DNA from 2 places in the Pseudarthrobacter linnaei genome. Region 1 is predicted to be linked to the other one. Evidence: riboswitches for the same ligand, from Rfam matches in the RefSeq annotation. Region 1 holds a riboswitch; the other holds the start of a gene.
What was found. Region 1 has a riboswitch for S-adenosylmethionine ahead of ACZYZ3_RS19035 (cobalamin-independent methionine synthase II family protein). Riboswitches for the same ligand answer to the same signal wherever they lie in the genome.
Positions count from the first base shown of each region.

Region 2: another riboswitch for S-adenosylmethionine. It lies ahead of ACZYZ3_RS10755 (bifunctional o-acetylhomoserine/o-acetylserine sulfhydrylase); the one in region 1 lies ahead of ACZYZ3_RS19035 (cobalamin-independent methionine synthase II family protein).

Region 1 is NZ_JBVAYX010000038.1:15,624-21,187, reverse strand. It holds gene ACZYZ3_RS19050 (O-acetylhomoserine aminocarboxypropyltransferase/cysteine synthase family protein) at 1-489, shown strand, start outside; gene ACZYZ3_RS19045 (CoA-binding protein) at 486-983, shown strand; gene ACZYZ3_RS19040 (adenylosuccinate synthase) at 1,159-2,448, opposite strand; SAM riboswitch class I at 2,734-2,840, shown strand; gene ACZYZ3_RS19035 (cobalamin-independent methionine synthase II family protein) at 2,852-4,060, shown strand; gene ACZYZ3_RS19030 (uracil-DNA glycosylase family protein) at 4,232-4,864, shown strand; gene ACZYZ3_RS19025 (DUF3151 domain-containing protein) at 5,004-5,432, opposite strand; gene fbaA (class II fructose-bisphosphate aldolase) at 5,435-5,564, opposite strand, start outside.
Region 2 is NZ_JBVAYX010000009.1:113,264-118,827, reverse strand. It holds gene ACZYZ3_RS10780 (amidohydrolase family protein) at 1-134, shown strand, start outside; gene ACZYZ3_RS10775 (phenylacetate--CoA ligase family protein) at 203-1,600, shown strand; gene ACZYZ3_RS10770 (histidine phosphatase family protein) at 1,611-2,291, opposite strand; gene ACZYZ3_RS10765 (CPBP family intramembrane glutamic endopeptidase) at 2,356-3,138, shown strand; gene ACZYZ3_RS10760 (VOC family protein) at 3,288-3,926, opposite strand; SAM riboswitch class IV at 4,132-4,247, shown strand; gene ACZYZ3_RS10755 (bifunctional o-acetylhomoserine/o-acetylserine sulfhydrylase) at 4,312-5,564, shown strand, end outside.

The DNA.
Region 1 (5,564 bases):
TGGCTCGAAGCGGACGAGCGCGTCGCCTACGTGAACTTCTCCGGCCTGCCCTCTCACCCGCACTTCGAGCGGGCAAAGAAGTACCTGCCGCTGGGACCGGGCTCGGTGTTCTCCTTCGGCGTGAAAGGCGGCCGGGCCGCGGGCCAAAAGTTCATCGAATCCCTGCAGCTGGCCTCGCATCTGGCCAACGTCGGCGACTCCCGGACCCTCGTGATCCACCCGGGCTCCACCACCCACCAGCAGCTCAGCCCCGAACAGCTCGAATCCGCCGGTATCCCCGAGGACCTGATCCGGATTTCCATCGGCCTGGAAGACATCGAGGACATCCTCTGGGACCTGGACCAGGCCCTGGACACGGCGTCTGAGGTAGCAGCCTCGGATGCGTCCGCCCGCGGCTTAGACACACCGCCTCGTTCCTCGGCGGCGCGATGCGCCGCTTCCGCGGACACATCAGAGGCCGACACCTGCACGATCGGAGCACTGTCATGAGCAGCGAAGAAACCCGTACCTGGGCCGGGCCGTCCGCACCGGAGCGGCTGAACCTGCTGCGGCAGGCGAAATCGATCGCGATTGTGGGCGCCTCGGACAAGCCGTCCCGGGCGAGCTACTTTGTGGCAACCTATCTGCAGTCCTCCACGCGCTACAAGGTGTACTTCGTGAACCCGGTGGTCAAACAGATCCTGGGCGAGCCGACGTACGCCTCACTGGCGGACCTGCCGGAGAGTCCGGACATCGTGGACGTGTTCCGCAAGCACGATGACCTGCCGGGTGTCCTGGACGAGGCCATCGCCGCCGGCGCCAAGACGCTCTGGCTGCAGCTCGGCTCCTGGCACGAGGACGTCGCGAAGGAAGCGGAAGCTGCCGGGCTCGACGTCGTGATGGACCGCTGCGTGAAGATTGAGCATGCCCGGTTCCACGGCGGCCTGCACCTGGCCGGCTTCGACACCGGGGTCATTTCCTCCAAGCGGCAGGTCCTGGCCTAACGCCTCCCGCGGGTTCGGCTACCGAACTCGCGGCAAACGTGCGGGCTCGCCGTAACGAAACGGCGAGCCCGCACCTTACCCGCGACCCGGATGGACTGCGGCGGGACGGCTTAACGACGGCGGCGGGTCACCTTTTCAGGTGACCCGCCGCCGTCGTGCGTCAGCTTCTGATGCGTCAGTCGTTGATCAAATCGTTGATCACGATGGTCTGGTCGCGGTCCGGGCCGACGCCGATCGCGGAGAAGCGCGTGCCGGAGAGCTTCTCGAGGGCCAGCACGTAGTTCTTGGCGTTCTCGGGGAGGTCCTCCAGGGTGCGGGCGCCGGTGATGTCCTCGGTCCAGCCTTCGAAGTACTCAAAGATCGGCTTGGCGTGGTGGAACTCGGTCTGCGTCATCGGCATCTCATCGTGCCGGACACCGTCGACGTCGTAGGCCACGCAGACCGGGATCTGCTCTATGCCCGTGAGCACGTCCAGCTTGGTGACGAAGTAGTCCGTGAACCCGTTGACGCGCGAGGCGTGGCGCGCCAGCACGGCGTCGTACCAGCCGCAGCGGCGCGGCCGGCCGGTGTTGACACCGAACTCCCCGCCCGTCTTCTGCAGGTACATGCCCATCTCGTCGAACAGCTCCGTGGGGAAGGGGCCTGCGCCCACCCGGGTGGTGTACGCCTTGATGATGCCGATGGAGCGCGAGATGCGGGTGGGGCCGATACCCGAGCCCACGGAGGCGCCGCCGGCCGTCGGGTTCGAGGAGGTCACGAAGGGGTAGGTGCCGTGGTCGACGTCCAGGAAGGTGGCCTGGCCGCCCTCCATGAGGACCACCTTGCCCTCGTCCAGGGCGGTGTTCAGGACATAGGTGCTGTCGATGACCAGCGGGCGGAGCCGCTCGGCGAAGGACAGGAAGTACTCCACGATCTCATCCACCTCGATGTCGCGGCGGTTGTAGACCTTGACCAGAAGCTCGTTCTTCTGCCGCAGCGACCCTTCGACCTTCTGGCGCAGGATCGAGGCGTCAAAGACGTCCTGGACGCGGATGCCGAGGCGGGCCACCTTGTCCATGTAAGCCGGGCCGATGCCGCGGCCGGTGGTGCCGATGGCGCGGGAGCCGAGGAAACGCTCGGTGACCTTGTCCAGGACCTGGTGGTAGGGCGCCACGAGGTGGGCGTTGGCGGAGACACGCAGCTTGGAGGTGTCGGCGCCGCGGGCTTCGAGTCCGTCGATCTCCTGGAACAGCGCCTCGAGGTTCACCACGCAGCCGTTACCGATGATCGGAACCGCGTTGGGGCTCAGGATGCCGGCCGGAAGGAGCTTGAGCTCATACTTCTCACCGCCTACGACGACGGTGTGCCCGGCATTGTTGCCGCCGTTGGGCTTGACGACGTAGTCGACTCGGCCACCAAGCAGGTCAGTGGCCTTACCTTTGCCTTCGTCGCCCCATTGGGCTCCGACGATCACGATTGCTGGCATGGGATCCTCCCCCATTCGTTCGGGCCGAAGTCCGCGTGACTCACCTGGGTGGTCACCGGAGCTCAGCGCCGTTCATGAGAATGCCCCGAATCTACCGCTGTGCTCTTACCATCAACGCCAGAGTCCGGGGCTCTTACCACCCAAGTTTAGCCGATCACGGTCGCGGCAGTTCATTTGACCATCCAATGGACTTCCCGCCGGCCGCTGCCCGCGGCCCGGCGTCCAGCCCGCGGAACTTCGGCGCACGCACTTGCGCCGGCAGGCCGGGTGGAATTAAGTGAGAGCTGACCATCCCGAGCGGCCGAGGGACCTGGACCATTGACGCCGCAGCAACCCTGTCCCGGCCACGGCCTTGTGGCGGCAAAGGGTGCTACCGCCAGGACCGATGGAAAGGAAGCGCCCCATGCGCCAGAACACCGACCATATCCGCGCCACGCACGCCGGATCCCTGCCCCGCACCCCCGAGCTCATCGCCGCGAACGAGGCCAAGGAAGCAGACGGCGTCACCCCCGAGTTCCTGGATCTGCTGGAAACCTCCGTGGTGGACATCGTCCAGCACCAGAAAAACCTCGGCATCGACATCCCCAACGACGGCGAATACGGGCATACGATGTCCGGCCCGGTGGACTACGGCGCATGGTGGAACTACTCCTTCAGCCGGCTCGGCGGCCTTGAGCCGACGGACGTCGACCGCTGGGCTGACGCCGCGGTGCACCGCTCCACGCCGGGCCACATCGTGCTGACCTCCTTCCCGGACCGGCGCGACCGGCAGAAGTTCAATGAGGCCTACAACGATCCGTTCTCCGGGATCCTGGCCCACCGCAAGAGTGTCACGCAGCCAAAGATTGCCGGCCCGCTGAGCTACACCGGGCAGGCCCTCGTGGGCTCGGATATCGCCAACCTCAAAACCGGCTTGGCCGCCGCCGGACTGGCCGAGGGCTTCGTCGCTTCCCTCTCCCCCGGCTCCTGCGCCCGCGTCGCCAACGAGTACTACAAGACCGATGAGGAACTCCTCTACGCCTGCGCGGACGCCATGCGCGAGGAGTACAAGGCCATCGTCGACGCCGGACTCACGGTCCAGCTCGACGATCCGTCGCTGGCCGAAAGCTGGGACCAGATCAACCCGGAACCGGCTCTGGCGGATTATCTCAAATTCATCCAGCTCAGGGTTGAAGCCACCAATTGGGCCCTGCGCGGCCTCCCCCAGGAGCAGATCCGTCTGCACGTCTGCTGGGGTTCCTGGCACGGCCCGCACACCACGGACATCCCCTTCGCGGACATCCTCGGCTCCGTACTGCAGGTCAATGCCGGCGGCTACTCCTTCGAGGCCGCCAATGTCCGCCACGAGCACGAGTGGCGCGTCTGGGAGGACACCCAGCTCCCCGACGGAAAAGTGATCATCCCCGGCGTCGTCTCCCACGCCACCAACGTCGTCGAGCACCCGGACCTGGTGGCGGACCGGATCGTACGCTTTGCCCAGCTGGTGGGCCGGGAAAATGTGATTGCTTCCACAGACTGCGGTCTCGGCGGACGGGTGCACCCGCAAATCGCCTTTGCCAAGCTGGAATCCCTGGGGGAAGGCGCCCGCCGGGCCACCGCGCGGCTCTGGTGACCGGGTCTGGGCAGAAACGTCATTTCGCAGGGCTTGATAGACTAATAAGGATCGACCAGGAATCGGTCCACACCACATTTTCAAACCACACCGTACTTGTCATGCCCCGGTACCCGGCATGCCGCGTACGGTCTGGCAGCTTTACCAATCCCGCAGGAGACTCAGCAATATATGACAGCCTTGGCCACTGAAAATTCACGCGAACAGCTTCTGAGCCGCCGCTACGAACCTAGCGTTGCAGCAGTCAACGAACTGTGCGACACGCTGCAGGCAACCAAAGCTGGCATGAACGTCCCGTACGTGGACCCGCTGCACGACGTCGACGAATGCCGGATCATCAGCCTCTTCTCCAACATCGGAACCGAGGACGAGTCGGGTTTCATCACCGCCGGTGACGAGGAAGCTGCCACCCGCCTGCTCGGCGTCCAGTGGAAGCTCGGCCTGCGGCCCGAGTACGTCATGCCCTGGAACGTCCACCCCTGGTACGTGCCAGGCGAGCCCAACGGCAAGTTCACGCCGGACCAGATTTCCGCAGGCCTGAAGCCTCTGCTGAAATTCCTCGCCGTCGTACCCCGCGCCTCAGTGATTGTGGCGCACGGCACCGAAGCCAACCGCCTCGCGAACCTGCTCCTCAAGACCGAGGTGCCCATGATCTGGCGCCGCGGCCTCAAGACCTACAAGGTCCGCTCGCTCAGCGGCCGCGCCTTCGCCGGCACGCCGGCCCGCCAGGAGCAGTACCTTGAAGAGATGGGCGCCGTCTACGCGGACGCCATGGCCCGCACCGGTCTGGCCAAGCCCAGCTAGTTCTCCGAAACGACAACGGCGGGCGCCCACCCAACTGGTGGACGCCCGCCGTCGGACTTTAACAAACAACGCGGGGTCACTTCCCGCCCATCCCGGTGTGCGGAATGGGCCGTAAGTGACCCCGCGTTGTTGTTGGCGGTTAGCGCTTTTCGGCTTCGATGGCTGCCTTGGCGGCGGGGTCCGAGTCCTTGAGGAACTTCTCGATCCGCTCCAGTTCCTCGGCCTCGCCGATCGCAGCGGACGCCCGGCCCAGGGAATACAGGGCCCGGAGGAAGCCGCGGTTCGGTTCGTGTTCCCACGGGATGGGCCCGACGCCGCGCCAGCCGTTGCGGCGCAGCGAATCCAGGCCGCGGTGGTAGCCGACACGGGAGTAGGCGTAGGAATCGATGGTCCGGCCCTCGCTCCACGCTTCCTCGGCCAGCACGGCCCACAGCAGCGAGGACGTCGGGTGCTTTTCCACCAGGTCCAGGGCTTCCTGGCCCGCGTCCAGCGCCGCGTAGACCTCGGTTTCGGCGGGCAGGAGCGTGGGCTCGGGACCCATCAGGTTCCGGCGGAAATCCTCCGACATGCCTAGAACGTCCTGCCGGTGGAGCCGAGCTGCTGGGCAGCCTCGACCACGCGGGCCGCGAGGCCGGCCTCGGCGGAGGCGCCCCAGACGCGCGGGTCGTACAGCTTCTTGTTGCCGACTTCGCCATCGACC
Region 2 (5,564 bases), on a different contig from region 1:
CCGTCGGCTCGATCGCCGTCGGCCACCGCGCGGACCTGCACCTGGTGAACGCCCCGTCCGCCACCCACCTGGCCTACCGGCCGGGCATGCCGCTGACCCGCGCCGTCTGGCGCGCGGGGGTCCGCGCCCGCTGACGGTACATTTGACCTGAAGCGTGCGGCATCATGTTTTTCGCCCCTGTCGGCCTACCCCAGGAGGAACCGTGGCCCGGCTGTTGGAGGAACTGGGCATCGCCCTCGATCAGCTGCGCGCCCAGCGCCAGGGGCCAGCCGGCCTGGCCCGGCGCCGCGAGGCCAGGCTGGCAGCGATCGTCACCCACGCCCGGACCAGCTCGCCGTTCTACCGGCACCTGTACCGGGACGTGGCGCCCGCCCGGCTCTCCGGCGGCGTCATCCTGGCGCAGCTGCCCCCGGTCACCAAACAGGAGCTGATGGCCAACTTCGACGACTGGGTCACCGACCCCGCCGTTACCCGCGCCGGGGTCGAGGCGTTCATCGCCGATCCGTCCCTGGTCGGAACGCCGTTCCTGGGCCGGTATTTCGTCTGCACCACGTCGGGCACCACCGGGCACCCCGGGATCTTCGTGCACGACCCGCGTTCCCTGGCGGTCTCCCAGTCCTTTATCCTCCGCGTCGACCTGGCCTGGCTGTCTCCGGCCGAGCTGCTGGCGATGGCCCGCCGCGGGCTGCGCTGGGCGGCTGTGGTGGGCACGGGCGGACACTACGCCGGGGCGGGCTGGGTGCAATGGCAGCGCCGGCGCAGCGGGTGGCGGCGGCGGGCGTTCCGGGCGTTCCCGGTGCAGCAGCCGCTGGCGCGGCTCGTGGCAGCCCTGAACGACTACGACCCCTCGGCCGTCACCGGCTACCCGAGTGCCCTCGCGCTGCTCGCCGAGGAGCAGGTGGCCGGCCGGCTCCACCTGAAACCGGTAGTGGTGGAGCTCGCCGGCGAATCCTGCGGCCCGGACGTGCGGGCCCGCATCGCGGAGGCGTTCGGCGCTGCCGTCCACGATGCCTACGCGGCCTCCGAGTTCACCCCGCTGGCATTCGACTGCGCCCGCGGCTGGCTGCACGTCAACAGTGACTGGGCCATCCTGGAACCGGTCGGGGCCGACTACTCACCCACACCGCCGGGGGAGCCGTCCCACACCGCGCTGCTCACCAACCTCGCCAACCGCGTGCAGCCGATCATCCGCTACGACCTCGGCGACTCGGTGCTGGCGAAGACCGGCCCGTGCGGGTGCGGCAGCCCGCTGCCGGCCATCCGGGTCGCGGGCCGCCGTGACGATGTCCTGCGGCTGCTGGGCGCCGACGGCACCACGGTCCGGGTCCTGCCGCTCGCCATCGGATCGGTGGTCAACGAAACGCCAGGACTGCACCGCGGCCAGCTTGTCCAGACAGGTCCGGCGACCCTCCGGCTCCGGCTCGAACCGGAACCCGGTGCCGATGCCGCGGCGGTGTGGCATGCGGCGTCCGGCAGGCTGCTGGAGTACCTTGCCGGGTTGGAACTGGGGAATGTCGACGTCGTCCGCGCGGAAGAACCGCCGGAACAAAGCGGCCTGAGCGGGAAGTTCCGGCAGGTGATCGCCCGGGTCCCGGAATGAGCCGCGGCTGCTAGAAGAACATCGGCGGGGCGTCCAGCACCGTCTCATCGATGCGCCGGGCCTCCCACTGGCTGAACGGCTTGTCCAGCTCGTACTTGCCCTCCCCGGTGCGGTACAGGGTGCGGACCTCGGCGTTGTCCGGGTTGTTGAGCGACTCGAAGTACTCCACGGACCAGTGGAACCATCGCATGCAGAACAGCCGCATGGTGAGCCCATGGGTGACAAACAGTGCGTTGGGGGCGTATCCGGGCCTGGACCAGTGCCGGTACAGGGTCTCCATAAAGGAGGAGATCCGGTCATAGACATCCGAGCCGGACTCGCCTTCGCGGAAGCGGTAGAAGAAGTGGCCGTAGGCGTTACGGAGTTCCTTCTGGTCCTCGATCTCACCGGCGATCTGGAAGTTGGCCCAGTCCTGCTCACGGAGCCGCGGCTCCTCGATCACCCGCTCCACCAGCGCACCGAGGTTGAGCGCCTCCAGGGTCTGGTAGGCCCGCAGGTAGGGGGAGACGTACACGCACACCGGGCGGCCGTCGAGCAACCGCCGGACCTGCTCGCCGGCGGCCCGGGCCTGTTCCACGCCGAGGTCGGTCAACGGAATCCGGTAATCGGGCACCCGGTTGTAGATCGAGGTGTCGGCGTTGGCCGCGGACTGGCCGTGCCGGATCATGATGATTTTCCCGGGCGCACTCATAAACCCCAGCATAGGCGGCAAGCCGGGCAAGACCGGGCAAGCCAAGACCGGGCAAGATAGGAACATGCTCGTTCCCTCCCGCCGCCGTCTGCGCTTAGAAGTCTGGATCGTCCTGGGCCTGTCCCTGGGGCAGTCCGCTGTGTACTCGGTCGTCCAGTTGCTGGACAAGATGACCCGGGCGCCGCTGGCGGAGGGCACCTCCACCCTGAACCGGTCGCAAAGCAACCGCGAATACTTCGATCTCACCTACCAGCTGCTGGACATCTTCTTCGCTCTGGTGCCGGTGGTCCTGGCGCTCTATTTCCTCACCGACCACCGGACGTCAAGCCTGTCCGGAGGCGGCAGCCGCGGCGTCACGGCGTTCCAGAAACTGGGCCTCAATTTCGCCCGCCCCGGCCGGGACCTGCTGCAGGGGTTCGGGCTGGCGGCGCTGATCGGCATCCCGTCCCTGGGCCTGTACGCCGCGGGCCGGGCGCTGGGCATCACGACGGCGATCATCCCCAGCGCGCTGGATTCCTACTGGTGGACGGTCCCGGTGCTGGTCCTCTCCGCGATCCGGCACGGGATAGTGGAGGAAGTGATCGTGGTGGGTTACCTGCTGGACCGGCTCCCTAAGCTCGGCTGGAGCCTGCCGCTGGCGATCTTAGCCAGTTCGATGCTGCGCGGCAGTTACCACCTCTACCAGGGCTTCGGGCCGTTCATCGGCAACGCCATCATGGGCGTCATCTTCGCGCTCGTCTACATCAAGACCCGGCGCCTGATGCCGCTGGTGATTGCGCACGCCGTGCTGGACGTCGTCGCGTTCGTCGGCTTCAGCCTGTTCGGGAAGTCCATCGGCCTCGGATGACCCCGCGCACACCACAAAACCACACACCAACCCTAAAAGCCGGGAGCACGTCCAGCTCAGCCCGGGGCCGGGGCGGCGTTAAAAAGTATCGGCCGCCATCGGTGGGTGACGTCATTGGCACCCGCTGATGGCGGCCGAAGTGTGGGGCGTTAGATGGTGACGGCTCCGGAGGCCGTTTCAAAGGTGACGGAGAGGATGCCGGGCGTCCCGCGGGGAGCGAGCCAGTTCACGGCCACGTCTTCCAGCGGCTTCTCGACCGGGACACCGAGCCATTCGGTGACACGCCCTGCCGAGCCGGCGATCGTGAGGGCGGACATCTTGACGTTGCTCTCGTAGGCTTTCGACGGGTGGAGGTCCGGATCGCCTTCCCATTTGAGCATGTAGGGGACCTGGGGGTCGGCGATGAGCCCGAGGATGCCGATCTGTTTCCAGACCAGTTCTCGGCCGTCCGGGAACTTGCGGTTGCCGTTGACGGCGGCGCGGCCGAGCCGCTCCTCGAACGGGGCGAGGTCGTCAACTTCGACGCACCAGCCCATCCAGCCGCCGCCTGCTTCGGAGCGGGCGCGGACGGCCTGGCCGAAGGGGGCCTTGTCGGACGCGGGGTGGTTCAGGACCTCCACGACCTCGACATATTTGTGTCCCGCGAGCGGGATGATCATGTTGCGGGTCCCGAATCTGGGGTGTACTCCGCCCTTCACGGCTTCGACGCCGAGGGCAGACGCAATTCGTTCGGTGGTGGCAGCTAGGCCATCTTGTTCACAGGCGTAAGAGACGTGATCCATGCGCATGCCCTCATCTTGACACTTTGTGATGCGGCTCTCAGCTTAGGCTGCCCTAACCATGATGGGATGTCCTTTTGGGGGTTTCTCCGCCGGGTATCGGTCCGCGTCACCCCGGCGAACGGCAGGGCTCTCTTGTCCCCGCGGGCCGTGCAACTTCATGTTCATGTCACAAAGGTATCCACAGCCGGAACGGGTTCCTAGACTGGGGGCAGGTCATGAGTGCCAGCGCACAGCCCCGGCTTGCTGGCCGGCAACCCTCGTCACGCGGTGGGGTGCCCCGGGTGAAGACCTGGCCGACCGGCACCCGCCGGACGGCAAGCGCGGCGCCAGTGCAGCCCCGGTCCAATGGGCCCGGGGGATGCCTGGGCCCGGTCCCTTGAGGAGTGTCCCAATGTCCAGCGCCTGGTCCTTTGAAACCCGTCAGATCCACGCCGGCCAGGAGCCGGACAGCGCCACCGGCGCCCGCTCACTGCCGATCTACCAGACGACGTCGTTCGTCTTCCCCAGCGCCGAAAGCGCCGCTAACCGCTTCGCCCTTGCCGAACTGGCTCCCATCTACACCCGGATCGGCAACCCCACCCAGGACGCCGTCGAACAGCGGGTGGCCAGCCTGGAGGGCGGACTCGCGGCGCTGCTGCTGAGCTCCGGCATGGCCGCGGAGACCTTGGCGATCATGAACGTCGCCGAGGCCGGCGACCATGTGGTGGCCAGCCCCAGCCTCTATGGCGGCACGTATAACCTGCTGGCGCACACCCTGAAGAAATTCGGCATCTCCGTCACCTTCGTCGAGGATCCGGACAACCTGGCCCAGTGGCGCGACGCGGTGCAGCCCAACACCAAGCTGTTCTTCGGCGAAGTGGTCTCCAACCCCCGCCAGGACGTGCTGGACATCGAGGGCATCTCGCAGGTGGCACACGAGGCCGGGATCCCGCTGATAGTGGACAACACGCTCTCCACCCCCTTCCTCATCCGGCCTATCGAGTGGGGGGCGGACATTGTGGTGCATTCCGCCACCAAGTACCTTGGTGGCCACGGCGCCGCGATCGCGGGCGTGATCGTGGATTCCGGCAACTTCGACTTCGGCAAGGACCCGGAGCGTTTCCCCGGCTTCAACACCCCGGACCCCACCTACAACGGCCTGGTCTACGCCCGCGACCTCGGCAAGGACGGCGCCCTCGGCGCCAACCTCTCCTACATCCTCAAGGCGCGCGTCCAGCTGCTGCGCGACCTCGGCTCGGCGGTGTCCCCGTTCAACGCCTTCCTCATCGCCCAGGGCATCGAGACCCTGAGCCTGAGGATGGAGCGGCACGTCGCCAACGCCATCAAGGTGGCCGGCTGGCTTGAGGCCAGGGACGACGTCGAATCCGTCGCCTATGCAGGGCTGCCGTCCAGCCCCTGGTACGAGCGCGGCCGCAAGTATGGCCCGAAGGGGACTGGCGCCATCGTTTCCTTCAACATCGCGGGGGGAGCCGAGTCGGGCAAGCGCTTCGTCGACGCCCTGGAACTGCACTCGCACGTGGCCAACATCGGCGACGTGCGCTCCCTCGTCATCCACCCGGCGTCGACCACCCACAGCCAGCTGTCCCCCGAACAGCAGACCGTCGCCGGCGTGAACCCCGGCCTGGTCCGGCTCTCCGTGGGCCT